DNA from 3 places in the Kocuria salsicia genome. Region 2 is predicted to be linked to each of the others. Evidence: riboswitches for the same ligand, from Rfam matches in the RefSeq annotation. Region 2 holds a riboswitch; each other region holds the start of a gene.

Region 1 (5,266 bases), on a different contig from region 2:
CTCGCGCGCGCCGGGGTGCAGATCCACCGCTACAGCTCCCCCACCGTGCTGCACGCCAAGTTCGTGCTGGTGGACGACATTGTCTCGGTGATCGGCTCCTCCAACATGGACGAGCGCTCGTTCGCGCTGGACCTCGAGGTCTCCGTGATGATCGTGGACCACGGGTTCCGCGAGCGGATGGAGCGGATCGTGGAGCAGTTCACCGCGCACTCCACGCGCCTGGACCTCGGCGTCTGGGAGAAGCGGCCCCTGGGCCGCAAGTTCGTGGAGAACGTCTGCCGCCTCACCTCCGGGCTGCTCTGAGGTGGTACGACGACGCCGCCACCCGGGGTAGCCGGGTGGCGGCGGCGTCGTTGTCCTCGTAGTGCGGCGCCCGCGCCGCGACGGCTCAGGAGGCCACGAGCACCGTCCGGCCGTTGAACGTGCGGTTGCGCAGGCCGTCCAGCGCGGAGTTGACCTCCTGTGCGGTGAGCGGGAGCTCCGTGATGGGCGGCCTGGGCAGATCCGTGTCCTGGGCGAGCTTCACAAGCTCCTTGAGCTCGGGCAGGCTGCCCACGAAGTTGCCGCGGATGTTCAGCAGGTTGAACGCCACGAGCGCGGTGGGGAACGTGAACTGGCCGCCGAACAGCCCCACGCTCACCAGTGTGCCGCCGTTGGCCAGGGCGAACAGGGCGGCGCTGGAGGTGTCCCCGTTGTTGACCAGGTCGATGGCCGCGGCGATCTTCTCCCCGCCGGCCGCCACGATGTCCTTGTGGAGGGCCTCGCCACCCGCTACCACGGTTGCCGTGGCACCCATTGCGGTGGCGTTCTCCAGTGCCTTCTCACTCATGTCCACCGCCACGATGTTCTCGTGGCCCAGTGCCTTGAGCAGCGCAATGGTCATGAGCCCCACACCACCGGCGCCGATGACCGCAACCGGCTTGTCCGCGGGGACCGGGATGATCTTCTGGATGGCCGAGTAGGACGTCAGCCCAGAGCAGGCCAGCGTGGCACCGAAGGAAGGCTCGATGTCCCCGAGCGGCACCAGGTAGCGGTCCCCTGGAACCAGGACCTCCTCCGCGTAGCCGCCGTTGAGTGCCACCGAGAGGTTGCGCTTGGCGCCGCTGCAGTAGTTCTCGCGGTCCTCCTGGCAGGCCTGGCACTCACCGCACCCGACCCAGGGGTAGACGATGTACTTGGTGTCCCCCGGCTGCACCGTGGCCTGCGGGCCCACCTCCACCACCTCTCCCACGATCTCGTGGCCCAGCACCACCGGGTACTGCGCGCCCGAGGCGGTCAGCTCGCGACGCCCCGCGCTGCCCAGGTCGAAGTACCCGTCCTGAGCGTGGACGTCCGAGTGGCACACCCCCGAGTTCGTGACGCGGATCAGCACCTCGGAACCCGTGAGCTGGGGCTTCTCCAGCTCGATCTCCTCCGCCGGGGCACCGGGCTCGGCATGGGCGAAAACCTTCATGGCTACTCCTTCGTAGCAGTTGCGTTCGTGCGACTCGCAGTGTGAGCCTCACCATAATTGTAGGCCGCACCACCCGGATGCCGAACCGGTGCGCCGGGGCTCGCCGCACTGCCAGGTGACGGGCCACCGGGGCCCGCACGACGACGTCGCACCCGCCGGCCCGTGGTGGGCCTTCCGGCAGACCGAGCTACGGGAAGGTCTAGCGTGACCCCATGGACGAGACACCCACGGACACGACCCACCGATCCGAACCACCCCAGCAGGGCGACGAGACCGCCACCCTGCTGGGGTTCCTGGAATACCTGCGCGCTACGGTCGCGTGGAAGACCGAGGGGCTCAGCACGGCGCAGCTGCACGAACGTCCCCTGCCCAGCACCATGACCCTGGGCGGCATGCTCCGCCACCTCACCTACGTGGAGGACCACTGGTTCTGCTACGTGCTCAGCGGGCAGCGGCAGTGCTCCCCGTGGGACGCCGTGGAGTGGGAGAAGGACCCGGACTGGGACTGGGACTCCGCCTCCGAGGCGGGCGGGGACGCCCTGCGAACGCACTGGGCCGCCGCTGTGGAGCAGTCCCGGCAGCGGTGGGAGAACTTCGCCGCGGAGCACGCTCACCCGATGGACGCGCTCGTGGCCCGTCCCCTCCGCGGGGACATGAACGCCCGGTGGGTGCTCACGCACATGGTCGAGGAGTACGCGCGCCACTGCGGCCACGCAGACCTGCTGCGGGAGGCGATCGATGGCGCCGTCGGGGAGTGAGGTCCTTGCGACCGACGGCGCCTGGGCCGACCCACGAGCCCGGGCCACGCCACTCGGTGTCGGGATGGCGGTCGCACGGGTCAGTCACGAGCCGGGCGGGCCACCGTCACTCCACTCGGCAGCCGCAGCTCACCGGATCCTGTGGGATCGGTTCCAGGCTGCGTACCGCCAGCAGGTGACACTCTGGGAAGCGGTGGCCCTCGTCCGGGCGGCTCATGGTGTGCCAGACCTCGCGGAAGCCGGCCCGCAGGAGGTGGTCCGCCATCACCTCGGGGTGCCAGCGCCAGGCCGGGCCCACGGCGTGGTCAAAGGAGACGACCGCCCGACCGCGGTCCATCGCCTGGAACGCGAGCATCACCACGCCGCCCTCCGGCATCCGCTCTGCCCGGTCCGCGCGCACGCCCGCCACCCTGCGCCGCCCGCTGCGGCACCGTCCGGAACTAGTGCCGTCCGGAACAGGGCCCCGGCGGCGCGGACCCCGGGCGGGAAACGGGCCGTTGTCCCACCCGAGTGGGGTGCCCCGGCAACCCGGCCGTGCGGCGTCGTCCTCCCTGCGTCCCGGGCCGCCGCTCAGCGGGAACTGGCCGTGGCCACGGAGCACGCGTCCGCGAACGCGCCCCGGTAGGCCGCGGCGGGGTGCGTGTCCTTCACGCGGTCCTGGCCGGCGCCGTAGAGGGACTCGCGCAGGGTGGAGCCCTCGTACTCGGTGCGGTAGCGGCCGCGGGCCTGCAGTTCGGGGACCACGTACTCCACGAAGTCCTCGAAGGAGCCCGGGCTCACGTGGTAGGCCAGGTTGATGCCGTCCAGGCCGCCCTCGTCCACCCAGCGCTCCAGCTCGTCCGCCACGGTGGACGGAGAGCCCACGATCACGGCGCCCATCCCGCCCAGGGCGCAGTGCTTGGCGATCTCCTCGCGCGTCCACCGCTTGTCCTTCGCCTGGAGGGTGAACGGGGTGAGGAAGGACTGGATGGAGTCGGTCTTGATGTAGTTCAGGGCCTCGTCCTCCGGGAACTGGGAGAGGTCCACGCCGGACCAGCCGCCGATGATCGCCTGGGACGCCTCCAGGTCCACGTACTGCAGGTAGTCACGGTACTTCTCCGCGGCCTCCTCATCCGTGTCCGCGACCACCACGGAGAGCATCGCGTAGATCTTCACGTCCTCCGGGTCCCGGCCCTGGGCCTGCGCCTGCTCGCGGATCTTGTCCGTCATGTACCGGGTGAGGTCCGGGCGGGTGCCGCCGATGAACACCGCCTCCGCGTGCCGCCCGGCGAACGCCTGCCCGCGCGAGGACGCACCCGCCTGGAAGATCAGCGGCGTGCGCTGCGGGGACGGCTCGGTCAGCCCGGCCCCGGGAACCGTGAAGTGCTCGCCGGCGTGCCGGATGGGGTGCACCTTGGTGGGGTCCGCGTAGACCCCGGATTCGCGGTCCTTCACCACGGCGTCGTCCTCCCACGAGCCCTCCCAGAGCTTGTAGCACACGTCCAGGAACTCCTCCGCGATCTCGTAGCGCTGGTCGTGCTCGATCTGGCGCGGCAGCCCCTGGTTCTCAGCGGCGGAGGGCAGGTAGGAGGTGACCACGTTGAAGCCCACGCGCCCGCGCGTGAGGTGGTCCAGCGTGGCGAACTTCCGGGCGAGGGTGTAGGGCTGCTCGTAGGTCACTGCGCTCGTGACGCCGAAGCCCAGGTGCTCCGTCACGGCGGCCATGGCCGAGACCTGCATGAACGGGTCGTTGACCGGGACCTGCGCGCCGTCCCGCACGGCCGGTGCCGCGGAGTTGCGGTAGATGTCGTAAATACCGACCACGTCCGCGAGGAACAGGGCGTCGAATTTGCCCTTCTCCAGGGTCTTGGCCAGGTTGGTCCAGTACTCGATGGTGTTGTACTCCGTGGCCCGGGACCGGGGGTGACGCCACAGGCCGAAGCTCTGGTGGCCCACGCACGTCATGTCAAAGGCGTTCACGGAAATCCGCTTGCTCATGCTGTGTCCTTCGGGTGCTCGCGACCCGCGCCCCGTGCGCCACCCACGGGCGGCCTACTCTGCGGGTCCAGCGCGCTGGTGCTGCGCCGTACTTGCCACATGCGGTGTGTCATGCGGCCCGATCCTCACCTGGGGCACCCCGCTACGGGAGAGGGTTGCCGTCCGACAAGCCAGGGCTGAACGTCGGAACTCATGATCGATCTGCGCACATCCTACCCATGCCGCGGGTCAGGAAAAATACGATGACCCGGTGCGCCGGTCTGTTCGGAACAAGGCTCCGGTGGGACCATGGGCCCCATGGGCGATCACCACATCAATGATCCGGAGCTGATCCGCGCGCTGCTCACCGCCCCTGCACGCTGGGCCGGCTGGGCATGGGGATCATTCCGGTGAACCTCACGGGCGAGGACGTGCATTGGGTGTGTCGGATCAGACCGCTACGGCCCGCGCCAAAGCAGCGGGGGCGCACATGGGTCAAAAAGCTACTCCCGGCAAACTTCACAACACGGACCTCTGAAGGGGTCCAACTCACACTGAAGGTAAACTTTTCCGGGCCGGGTCCTCTCTACCGACGACGGCCGAGCAGATAGACACATCGGAGACCCATGGTGACACATTCCGCCCCGTGGCTGATGGCCCGTTCCCCTACGGGATCACGCCCTCCGGAACCACAAGGTGCCGGGTTTCTCTCGGCTTCCGCCGCCCTGCGACCCCAGTTGGTGTGCGTGGCGGTGGCGTTCAACTTGGTGTTCGTGATTCTGGGCAATTTCTCCAACCTGCCGGGGATGCTCATCGAGGCGGCCGTGGTGCTCATGGGCCTGCTGGCCATGAAGCGCCCGCTGTTCTGGATACTTCCCTGCGTCCTGGAGGTGCTGTTGCTCCTGGACGGCGACCTCACGGCGAGTAGCGGATTCCTGATCCTGATGCCCGCTCTCGTGGACCTGTCCGCCTCTGGCCACCTTCGCGTCTCATGGATGACTGTGGCTAGCGCGCACCTGGTGTTCGTACTCAGCGCGGTAGCGTACCCCCAGGTTCCGTGGTCGACCTACGTGTTCCTCGGCTTCCTGCTAATCACCGC
Region 2 (5,266 bases):
ACGTGCTCGGGCGTGGGACCGGAGAAGAAGACGGCCTCGGCGTGCTTCGCGGCGAACGCGAGCCCACGAGGGGAGGCCCCCGCCTGGAAGAGGTACGGGGTGCGCTGGCGGGTGGGGGCCGTCAGGGAGGGGGCGGTGACGTCGAAGTACGTGCCGTGGTGGCCCGCGCCGCGCACCTTCGCGGGATCCACGACGACGCCGCTGTCCCGGTCCGCGGCGTACGCATCCTCCGCGTAGGAGCCCTCCCACAGGGCGTAGACCACGTCCATGTACTCGTCCGCGCGGTCGTAGCGCTCGTCGTGGGGCAGCTGCGTCCCCAGACCGAGGTTGCGCGCGGCGGACTCCTGGTAGGAGGTCACCACGTTCCACGCGATGCGTCCGTCCGTGAGGGCGTCAAGGGTGGCGAAGCGCCGGGCGAGGTCGTAGGGCGCCGCGTAGGTCACCGAGGCGGTCACTCCCACGGCGAGGTGCTCCGTGGCCCGTGCGAGCAGGGGCGCGAGCAGCAGGGGATCCAGCTGGGGGACCTGCACCCCGCCGCGCAGGGCGGCGTCCGGGGTGCCGCCGTAGACATCGTAGAGCCCGAGGACGTCCGCGAGGAAGATGCCGTGGAACCCCGCTGCCTCGATCGTCCTCGCCTCCCGCTCCCAGTGGGTCGGTGAGACGTAGTTGCGGGACTCGTCCTCGGGGTGGCGCCACAGCCCGGGGGACTGGTGGACGGGCACGGGCATCTCGAACGCGTTGAACAGCAGCGGACGGGGCATGGGGGCCTTTCACGGGGACGGGTGATGGTGCGGACGGTCGGGAAGCGGCGGTCCGAGCCGGGCGGAGCGGCGCTCGGGCAGGCGGGCGACGTCGTCGGACCGGTCGCTCAGGAGGGGACCGGGGCGCGGACGGGCACGGGGACTGCCCGGGCGCCGTCGGCCACGGAGTCCCGCGCCATGCGGGCGGTGACCACGGAGACCACGGCGAGGACGCTGAGGTAGCCGCACAGCAGCCACGGCGTTCCCCCACCGCGCGCCACGAGCCACGCGGCGATCATGGGGGTCAGCCCGCCCGAGAGGATCGTGCCCACCTGGTAGCCCAGGGAGACCCCTGAGTAGCGCAGGTGCACGGGGAACTGCTCGGCGAACAGTGCCGCCTGGGGGCCGTAGATGCTGTCGTGCAGCACGGCCAGGCCCACGAGGTACACGAACGGCAGCAGGGCCAGTGGGCCGTGGTCCAGGAAGAGGAAGTAGGGCCACACGAACACGCCGACCAGTGCGGCCGCGATCCCGGAGATCCGGCGGCGGCCCACACGGTCCGAGAGCCATCCCCACAAGGGTCCGCCCACGATCCCCACGGCCGCCGCGATCAGGATGGAGACCATGACCCACTGGCTCTGACCGCGGTGCTGGGTCACGTAGGTGAGCGTGTAGACGGTGAGGACCGAGAAGATCGCCGGCTGGACCATGCGCTGCCCCACGCACACGAGCACACCGCGCGGGTATTCGCGCAGTACCTCGCGCACGGGGGAGACGGCGCGCTTCTCCTCCGCCCTGACCTCGCGGAACTCCTCGGCATCCGTGACACCGGCGCGGATGACCAGCCCGATCACCACGAGCACCGCCGAGAACACGAACGGCACGCGCCAGCCCCACGCCTGGAACTGCTCCGGCGTGGTCACGGCCTGCACCACGGCGAAGAACGCGGTGGACAGCAGCATCCCCGCCGCCGAGCCGACCTGCGTGAACGAGCCGAACAGCCCCCGCAGCCCGGAGGGGGCGTGCTCCACCGACAGCACGGCCGAACCACCCCACTCCATCCCCGCGGAGAGCCCCTGCAGGATCCGGCAGGCCACCAGCAGCACCACCGCGGCCCAGCCGATCCGCCCAAAACCGGGCAGCAGACCGATCGCCGTGGTCGCCAGCCCCATGGTCAGCAAGGACGCCACGAGCAGCGCCTTGCGCCCGATCCGGTCCCCCAGATGGCCCGCGATGATCCCGCCCAGGGGACGGAAGAAGAACGCGATCGCGAAGGTCGCGAACGAGGCGATCACCGCTCCCACGCCCGAGCCCTGCGGGAAGAAATAGTGGTTGAACACCAGGGCGGCCGCCGCCCCGTAGAGGTAGAAGTCGTACCACTCGATGGTCGTGCCCACGAACGACGCCGCCAGCACCCGCTTCTTCGAGCGCACCGCTGCGCCCGCGGCCCGCAGGCCGCTAGAAGCAGCAGCGGGAGACAGGCCTGGGGCGGTGCCGTGAGGTGTGCTGGGGGTGGCACCGGGGAGCTGCGCCTCGGCAGCGGCGGTGCGCGCGGCGTCGTCGTGCCCGCCACTTGTTGTAACGGTGCCCGCGGGGCGGGGCAGAAGAGTCTCGTCGGTGCGGCCGGATGCGGCGTGGCCCATGAACAGTCCTTCAGACCGGGGCGTCACGAAGCGCAGGGGAACCGGACGCCGTCCTTGCCCGCACCGGTGTGGTCACGGGCCGAATCATCACCTGGGGCACCCCACGACAGCGTCAGAGGGTTGCCGTCCGGCCAGCCAGGGCTGTTGGGCCGGAACTCGTGATTCCTGTACCACCACACAACCACACCCGCCGCGGGGCGGACAACCCGGAACCCGCCGCACATGACGCCGTGTGGCACGGATCGGGGCACGGTGGGTGCAGCAGGGCTGCAAGGGTCTGGGGCACTGGGCCCCGGGGGCACCGAGGACGCAGGAGAGGTGGGAACGGTGTGCGGCCGGGTGCTGGAGAAGCCGGGTTGCCTCGCTACGCGGCCCTCCGGCGCTCCACCCACCACTCACCCCCCCGCGCCGGCTACGGGCCGCGCGCAGTCGTCAACCGCTCAGTAGGCCACCCCGAAGCGCTCGCGGTGGTGCGCCGGGCGCTCCACCTCGTCGAGGAACGCCTCCCCGAAGTCCGCCCCGGAGATCACCGAACGCCCCGACTCGTCGGTGAGCAGCACCTCGCTGCTCGTGCGGTAGGAACCGGTGTGCTCGCCGGGGTTCCACGCGCCGAACTCTCCGGCGGGGGAGATCACGAACCAGTCGAAGGACTCGGGGGTCTCGGCCAGGTCTGTCATCACGGTCTCGACCTCCACGGAGTCCCGGCGCCACTCAGGGTTGAAGTCCGGGGCGTCGTAGACCTTCGGGCCGCCCTCGCTGACCCGCAGGGAGCCAGCCCCGCCGACCATTCCGAAGCGGATGCCCCGGGCCATGGCCTGCTCCGCAATGCCCTTCTCGACGGCGCGCATCACGCCCTCTCCGGCCAGCGTGCCGCGCGGGGACAGGGCGGTGAGCACCACGTCCGTGCCCTCCAGGGCTGCGGCCACCACGGTGGGGTCGGCGACGTCGCCCGTGCGGTACTCGACGCCCGCCACCGGGTGCTCGGGGGCGTTCCTGCTCCAGGCGGTGACCTGGTGCCCGCGCCGGACACCCGCCGCTGCGATGTTGCTCCCGGCGTATCCCGTGCCGCCCAGGACTGCGATGCGTGTCATTTACTTGCTCCTTCTCCGTGCTCCGGACACCAGGGGCGGTGCCGGTTCACAGGAGAACTTCGCGGGCAGGCGGGGTATTCCGGGTGGAGGGTGCGGTGGGTTGGAGCGCGTCGAGTCGCTTATGCGTGTCGGACGGCCTTGGCACCGTCTCAGGAGTCGAATAAAGTTTCGAATATCCGGGGAGGACGGAACGCCATGACTGTGGTGGAGAGCATGGAGGTTGGGTCCTGGGAGGATCCGTGGGACTCGGTGCCGGTGATCGGCGCGGGGGTCAGGGCGGCGCCCAGCAGGCAGGGGCGTGAGCTCATCCCCGAGGGCACTGCGGCCGAGGTGGTCGTGCGCTGCAACGGTGCCGGTGTGCCCCGGGAGGTGGTCCACCGGGGGGGCGTGCACCACGTGGTGGAGCCGCCCGTGCGGTGGTACGAACGGCGGAAATGGTGGGAATCCGAGGATCGCGTGCCCCGTGAGTCCCGCATCAGCATGGTGGACCGGGAGCTGTGGCAGGTTCAGGCGCTGCGGGGCGGGGCGGCCGTGCCCTGCACCTTCCGGCTCGTGCGCAACCAGGTCTCGGACCAGTGGCAGCTGCTCGGGGTGACCCTTGGGTGAGCGGCCGGTGGAGCGGCCCGGAGGTGCTGCACCAGGACCCGCAGCACTTGACAAGTATTCGAATAAAGATTCGAATACGTCCATGCACTTCCCTCATCTCCACGTGGCCTCCGCCTTCAGCGCCCACTACGGTGTGGCGCGCCCGGAGGAGCTGGCGGCCACCGCAGCGGAGCAGCGGGCGGAGATCCTCGCGTGCACGGACCGGGACGGTCTCTACGGCGCGGTCAAGCACGTCCTGGCGTGCCGGGAGCACGGCCTCTCTCCCGTGCTGGGGGTGGACCTCGCGTTGCTCGGCGCGGGCCGTGCGGGCGTGGCGGGCACCCGCGGCGGGCAGCGACGTCGCCCGCTGCCGCCCCGGGTGCTCGGGCGCGTGGTGGTGCTGGCCACGGGAAACAACGCCGGGGCCGGCTACGCCGCCCTGTGCCGCGTGGTCTCCGCCGCGCACCGCGCCCACGACCGGCACCAGGGCCACCCGATCGGTCTCACCACCGCGCAGCTGGCCCGCCACGTCCACCGGGCCGCGGCGCACGGGAAGCCCGGTCTCGTGGTCCTGGTGGGCCCGGACTCGGACGTCGGCAAGCTGCTCGCCGGGCGCCACTACCAGCCCGCGCGCACCGCCCTGGAACGGTGGCGCCGCGTGCTGCCCCCGGGAACCCTCGTGGTGGAGACCGCCACCCACCTCTCTCCCCAGGGAACGCCCCTGAGCACCGGCCACGCGGTGCGCATGCTCCAGATCGGGCACCGGGCGCAGCTGCCCGTGGTGCTGAGCAACGCGGTGCGCTACGCCCACCCCGGCCAGGCCGTGACCGCGGACGTGCTGGACGCCGCCCGCACCCTGATGCCCCTGGATGAGCTCGCGGGCGCGGACCGCGGCGTCCTGCAGCCCAACGGTCAGGGCTGGCTCAAGGACGACGACCGCATGGCCCTGCTCGCCCACGAGATCGCCCGCGCCGCGGACCAGGGGGACGCCGGGCGGGACAGGCTGCTCGCAGACACCCACCACCTGGCCGAACGCTGCATCCTGGACCCCGAGCACGATCTCGGGATGGGCCGGTCCGTGATCCCGGAGGCCTCGGTCCTCGGGGTCCAGGGCAACCCGGACCGCGAACTCGCCCGCCGCTGCTACGCCGGCCTTGCACGCCTGCACGGGCACGAGGACTGGGACCGCACCGTGCCGGGACTCAAC
Region 3 (5,266 bases), on a different contig from region 2:
TCTGGTCGCGCACGTCCACCATGACCAGCCGTCCCGGGTGCTCGCGGCGCAGCTTCTCGACCTCCGCGGCGTTGGGCACCGTGTGCATCACGGAACCCACGAACTTGCGGGTGGTCTCGGCCTGCGGGTGCGCGAAGACGTCTGCGGTGGTCCCCACCTCGACCACGCGACCGCTGTCCATCACGGCCACGCGGTCTGCGATGGCACGCACCACGTCCATCTCGTGGGTGATGAGCACCACGGTGATCCCCAGTTCGCGGTTCACCCGGCGCAGCAGCGCGAGAACCTCCTGCGTGGTCTCGGGGTCCAGCGCGGAGGTGGACTCGTCCGCGAGCAGCAGCTCGGGGTTGGACGCGAGCGCCCGGGCAATGCCCACGCGCTGCTTCTGCCCGCCCGAGAGCTGCTCCGGGTAGTTGCGGGCCCGCTCGGTGAGCCCCACGAACTCGAGCAGCTCCGTGACACGTGCCCGGCGCTCCTCGGGCTTCCACCCCGCCCGGCGCAGCGGGTACTCGATGTTCCCGGCCACGGTGCGCGAGGTGAACAGGTTGAACTGCTGGAAGATCATCCCGATGTTGTGGCGCACGGAGGCGAGCTGGGTCTCCGACCGGCCGCTGACCTGCTGGCCACCGACCTCCAGGGTGCCGGACGTGGTGGTCTCCAAACCGTTGATCAGCCGCACCAGGGTGGACTTTCCCGCGCCCGAGTAGCCGATCACGGCGAAGATCTCCCCGCGCTTGACGTCCAGGGTCACACCGTCCACGGCGGTGACCTCACGGGGGCGTCGCTTGGGCCCGGTGGTGAAGACCTTGCTGACGTCGCGGAAGCTGACCAGGGTGTCCCCGGCGGCGGGGGCTGCACTCACTTGGTCTGGTCCTTCAGGTCCTGGGAGTAGCGCGTGAGGAGGTCCTTGAGCTCCTGCTGGTCCACCTTGGTGGGGACCGCGGTGCCCTTGGTCTCCTTCTTCTCGGCCTCCTGGACCTTGTCGTCGTAGTAGAACCCGGCGACCTTCTTCAGGGTCTCGTCGTCCGCGTTGGCCTCGGTGGACGCGAAGATGTTGTCGTACACCTTGGCGCTGTCCGCCGTGGGGTCGTCCTGGGCCAGCGCGGACTTGGGCTCGAGATTGGCACGGTCGAGGAAGTCGTTGTTCACCACGGAGGCGGCCACGGAGTCCATCGAGAGCACGGTCTGCTCCGCAGAGACCGGGCGCACCTTGATCTTGGACTTGTCCGTATCCACGTCCTGCTCGGTGGGGGCGATCGTGTCCTTCGTGAAGCTCACCAGACCCTGCTGCTTGAGCAGGTTCAGCGAGCGGGAGAGGTTGATCGAGTCGTTGGGAACCGCGATCTCGTCCCCCTGCTTGAAGTCGTCAACGGACTTCAGCGTCTTGGAGTACAGCCCCAGCGGGAAGATGGAGGTGGAGCCCACCGGGGTGATGGTGTCCCCGGAGTTGTTGTTGTAGTCCGCGAGGTACGCGATGTGCTGGAACCAGTTCATGTCGATGTCGCCGCTCTTCAGCGCGGGGTTCGGCTGGCTGTAGTCGCTGAAGTCCACGAACTCCACGGTGACGTCGTTCTCGGCGGCCACTTCCTTGAGGGCGTCCTGCACCGGCGTGGCCCCCACGATGCCGATGGTGATCTTGCCGTCCGCGGCCGGGTCCGTGTTGTCGGACCCGCCACCGCACGCGGTCAGGGAGAGGCCCAGGGTGGTGGCCAGAACGAGGGGAATCAGACGCTTGGTTCGCATGATCGTGCCTTTCCAGGGTCGGGAGTGGTTGCGCCGCGCAAACGGTCCCGCACTGGACGGAGGGTGCAGATCAGGCATGTGCCATTTCAGAGAAAAACCGCACTTGCCGTGATCGCATCGAATCGCGGCCGGATGGTCATCTGGGGCACCCCGCTACGGGAGAGGGTTGCCGTCCGGCCAGCCAGAGCTACGCGCCGGATCTCGTCATCCGCACAGAATCGTAGCACGCGACGTGTGACGAACCGTGACGCCCCGGGACCTCAACGGCGCCCCGCAATGCGCTCGTCCGCGACACGGCGGGCCCACTGCTCGGCGGCCAGGACGTCCTCGAGACCCGGCTGCGCGACGACGTCGTGCTCCCCCAGCACCCACTCGACCATGTCCACGATCTCCGTGAAACCCAGCTGCGAGCGGTGGAAGGCGTGGACGGCCTGCTCGTTGGCCGCGTTGAACACCGCCGGTGCCGTGCCGCCGGTGGTTCCCGCGCTCTTCATGAGCTCCACGGCGGGGAACGCCACCGGGTCCAGCGGCTCGAAGGTCCACTCGGCCGCCCGCGTCCAGTCGCACGCGGCGGCCGCGCCCGGCACACGGTGGGGCCAGCCGAGGCCGAGCGCGATGGGAAGGCGCATGTCCGGCGGCGAGACCTGCGCGAGGGTGGAGCCGTCCACGAACTGGACCATGGAGTGCACCACGGACTGCGGGTGGACGGTGACGTCGATCCGCTCCAGCGGCACGTCAAAGAGCAGGCTCGCCTCCAGCACCTCCAGGGCCTTGTTCACCATGGTCGCGGAGTTGGTGGTCACCATCACGCCCATGTCCCACGTGGGGTGGCGCAGCGCCTGCTCGGGGGTCACCTCCGCCAGCTGCGCGCGCGTCATCCCGCGGAACGGACCGCCGGAGGCCGTCAGCACCAGGCGGTCCACCTCCGCGGCCGTGCCGGAGCGCAGCGCCTGGGCGATCGCGGAGTGTTCCGAGTCCACCGGGATCAGGGCGTCCTCGAGTCCTGTGGCCGCGGCTGCGCGTTTCACGAGCGGGCCGCCGGCGATCAGCGACTCCTTGTTGGCCAGCGCCACCCGCCGACCCGCCCCGAGGGCGGCGAGCGTGGGAGCGAGTCCGATGCTGCCGGTGATCCCGTTGAGCACGAGGTCCGCGCCCTCCCACGCCGCGATCCGCTCCGCGGCGTCCGAGCCGTGCAGGATCTCGGGCACGGGCGACGACGACGCGCGGGCGGCGGCCGTGAGCGCCTCGCGCAGGCGGGCGGCGTCGTCCGCGGAACCGCTCGTACCCACGGCCCGCACCCGGAAGGCGACGGCCTGGCGGGCCAGCAGATCCAGGTTGGACCTGCCTGCAGCGAGGGCGACGACTTCGAACGGCGAGTGACCTACACCCTCCCCCGGCCTGCGCAGCCCGGCGGCCTCCGCGACGACGTCCAGGGCCTGCGTGCCGATGGAGCCCGTGGACCCCAGGATCACCAGGCGGCGGGGGGCATCCCTGGTGGCGGCGTCGAGGTCGGGGGTCATGGCGCGGGTCTCAGTCATGCCCCCAGTATCCCGCGTGCTCGGCCCCTGGCACGCACGCGGACCCGCCCGGGTGCGGACACGGCCTGGGGCACGGATACGGACCCGGGTACGGAACAAGGGCGCCACCCGGAGGTGACGCCCTTGTTCGCTGGGTCAGTGCGACCGCTGTGGACTCAGCGGCGACGGCCGGCCACGAAGCCGTAGATCAGCAGCACGATGATCGCGCCGATCACGGACGTGATGATGGTGCCGAAGCTGATTTCGTCGATACCGGCGTGCAGACCGGGAATGATGGACCCGATCCAGCCACCGAGGAACGCGCCCACGATGCCGAGGATGATGGTGACGATGATCCCGCCACCCTGCTTGCCCGGAAGGATCAGCTTGGCGAGAGCGCCCGCGATCAGACCGAGGATGATCCAGCTGAAAATGCCCATGTCTCCACCTCTAGTTACGTTTGTCACACATGCGGGTGTCCGCTGTGATCGTATTCAGGGAACCACCATCATTCTACTACTTGTTTCCGGCGTAAGGACACAGGTCACAGGGTGGTGTAGCACACGCTCCCGCCCTGCGGACGACAGCCGCGGAGCCTGGAGGCAGCGCCCCCGGTCAGTGGTTGACGGCCTTCTCCGCGCCCACGCCGGTGAGGGAGCGAACCTCCATCTCCGCCTGCTTCACCGGATCCTCCCTGCGGCGCTCCGTGATCGAGCCGATGAACCCGAGCAGGAAGGACGCCGGGATGGAGATGATGCCCGGGTTGGACAGCGGGTAGATGGCGAAATCAGCGTCCGGGAGCATCGAGGTCTCCGAGCCGGACATCACCGGCGAGAAGACGATCAGCACCACGGAGAGGATCAGACCTCCGTACATGGACAGCACCGCCCCGCGGGTGGTGAAGCGCTTCCAGTACAGGGAGTAGAGGATCGTCGGCAGGTTCGCGGAGGCCGCAACGGCGAAGGCGAGGGCCACGAGGAACGCCACGTTCTGCCCCTGGGCGCCGATGCCGCCGAGGATCGATATCACGCCGATGATCACCACGGTGGTCTTGGCCACGCGCAGCTCCTGCCGGGGGTCCGAGTTCCCCTTCTTGATCACGGAGGTGTAGATGTCGTGCGCGAACGACGCCGACGCCGTGATGGCCAGGCCCGCGACCACGGCCAGGATGGTGGCGAACGCCACCGCCGCGATGAGACCCATGAGCACGGAACCGCCCAGTTCGTAGGCGAGCAGCGGGGCTGCCGAGTTCACACCACCCGGTGCCGACTTGATCCGGTCCGAACCGATCAGCGCAGCCGCACCGAAGCCGAGCACCAGGGTGAAGAGGTAGAACAGGCCGATCAGCGAAATCGCCCAGACCACGGACTTGCGGGCTTCCTTGGCGGTGGGCACCGTGTAGAAGCGCATCAGCACGTGCGGCAGACCCGCGGCTCCGAGCACCAGGGCGAGGCCCAGGGAGATGAAGTCGAGCTTGGAGATCTCGCTCACGCCGTACTTCAGCCCGGGCTCGAGCATCGCCGGGTTGTTGTTGGTCTCCACCGCCGCCCCGAGGATCGAGGAGAAGTTGAAGCCGAACATGGCCAGGATCCACACGGTCATCACGGCCACGCCGGTCACGAGCAGGCACGCCTTGATGATCTGCACCCACGTGGTGCCCTTCATGCCGCCCACGAGCACGTAGACGATCATGATGACGCCCACGATCACGATCACGAGCGACTGCCCGGCCTTGGAGCCGATGCCCAGCAGCAGGGAGACGAGCGCGCCCGCTCCAGCCATCTGGGCCAGCAGGTAGAAGAACGTCACGGCCAGCGTGGAGATGGAGGCCGCCACGCGCACCGGGCGCTGGCGCAGCCGGAACGAGAGCACGTCCGCCATGGTGAACTTGCCGGTGTTGCGCAGGGGCTCGGCGATCAGCAGCAGCGCCACGAGCCACGCGACGAAGAAGCCGATCGAGTAGAGGAAGCCGTCGTAGCCCTGCAGGGCGATCGCTCCCACGATGC

Evidence for each region. A riboswitch is a leader RNA that binds a small molecule or an ion and turns the genes downstream of it on or off. The one in region 2 is predicted to bind S-adenosylmethionine.
Region 1: it holds a riboswitch for S-adenosylmethionine, as region 2 does, so the genes downstream of both, ABD264_RS09450 (LLM class flavin-dependent oxidoreductase) here and ABD264_RS02140 (MFS transporter) in region 2, are expected to answer to the same signal.
Region 3: it holds a riboswitch for S-adenosylmethionine, as region 2 does, so the genes downstream of both, ABD264_RS10275 (MetQ/NlpA family ABC transporter substrate-binding protein) here and ABD264_RS02140 (MFS transporter) in region 2, are expected to answer to the same signal.

What each region holds. Positions count from the first base shown of each region.
Region 1 covers NZ_BAAARF010000010.1:75,994-81,259, forward strand. The annotation lists gene cls (cardiolipin synthase) at 1-303, shown strand, start outside; gene ABD264_RS09435 (alcohol dehydrogenase) at 389-1,453, opposite strand; gene ABD264_RS09440 (DinB family protein) at 1,666-2,211, shown strand; gene ABD264_RS09445 (hypothetical protein) at 2,318-2,611, opposite strand; gene ABD264_RS09450 (LLM class flavin-dependent oxidoreductase) at 2,782-4,188, opposite strand; SAM riboswitch class IV at 4,272-4,386, opposite strand; gene ABD264_RS09455 (sensor histidine kinase) at 4,914-5,266, shown strand, end outside.
Region 2 covers NZ_BAAARF010000003.1:470,061-475,326, reverse strand. The annotation lists gene ABD264_RS02145 (NtaA/DmoA family FMN-dependent monooxygenase) at 1-761, opposite strand, end outside; gene ABD264_RS02140 (MFS transporter) at 869-2,383, opposite strand; SAM riboswitch class IV at 2,429-2,547, opposite strand; gene ABD264_RS02135 (NAD(P)-dependent oxidoreductase) at 2,824-3,474, opposite strand; gene ABD264_RS02130 (hypothetical protein) at 3,670-4,080, shown strand; gene ABD264_RS02125 (DNA polymerase III subunit alpha) at 4,163-5,266, shown strand, end outside.
Region 3 covers NZ_BAAARF010000012.1:77,189-82,454, forward strand. The annotation lists gene ABD264_RS10270 (methionine ABC transporter ATP-binding protein) at 1-862, opposite strand, end outside; gene ABD264_RS10275 (MetQ/NlpA family ABC transporter substrate-binding protein) at 859-1,743, opposite strand; SAM riboswitch class IV at 1,838-1,952, opposite strand; gene dxr (1-deoxy-D-xylulose-5-phosphate reductoisomerase) at 2,004-3,263, opposite strand; gene ABD264_RS10285 (GlsB/YeaQ/YmgE family stress response membrane protein) at 3,437-3,700, opposite strand; gene ABD264_RS10290 (solute symporter family protein) at 3,876-5,266, opposite strand, start outside.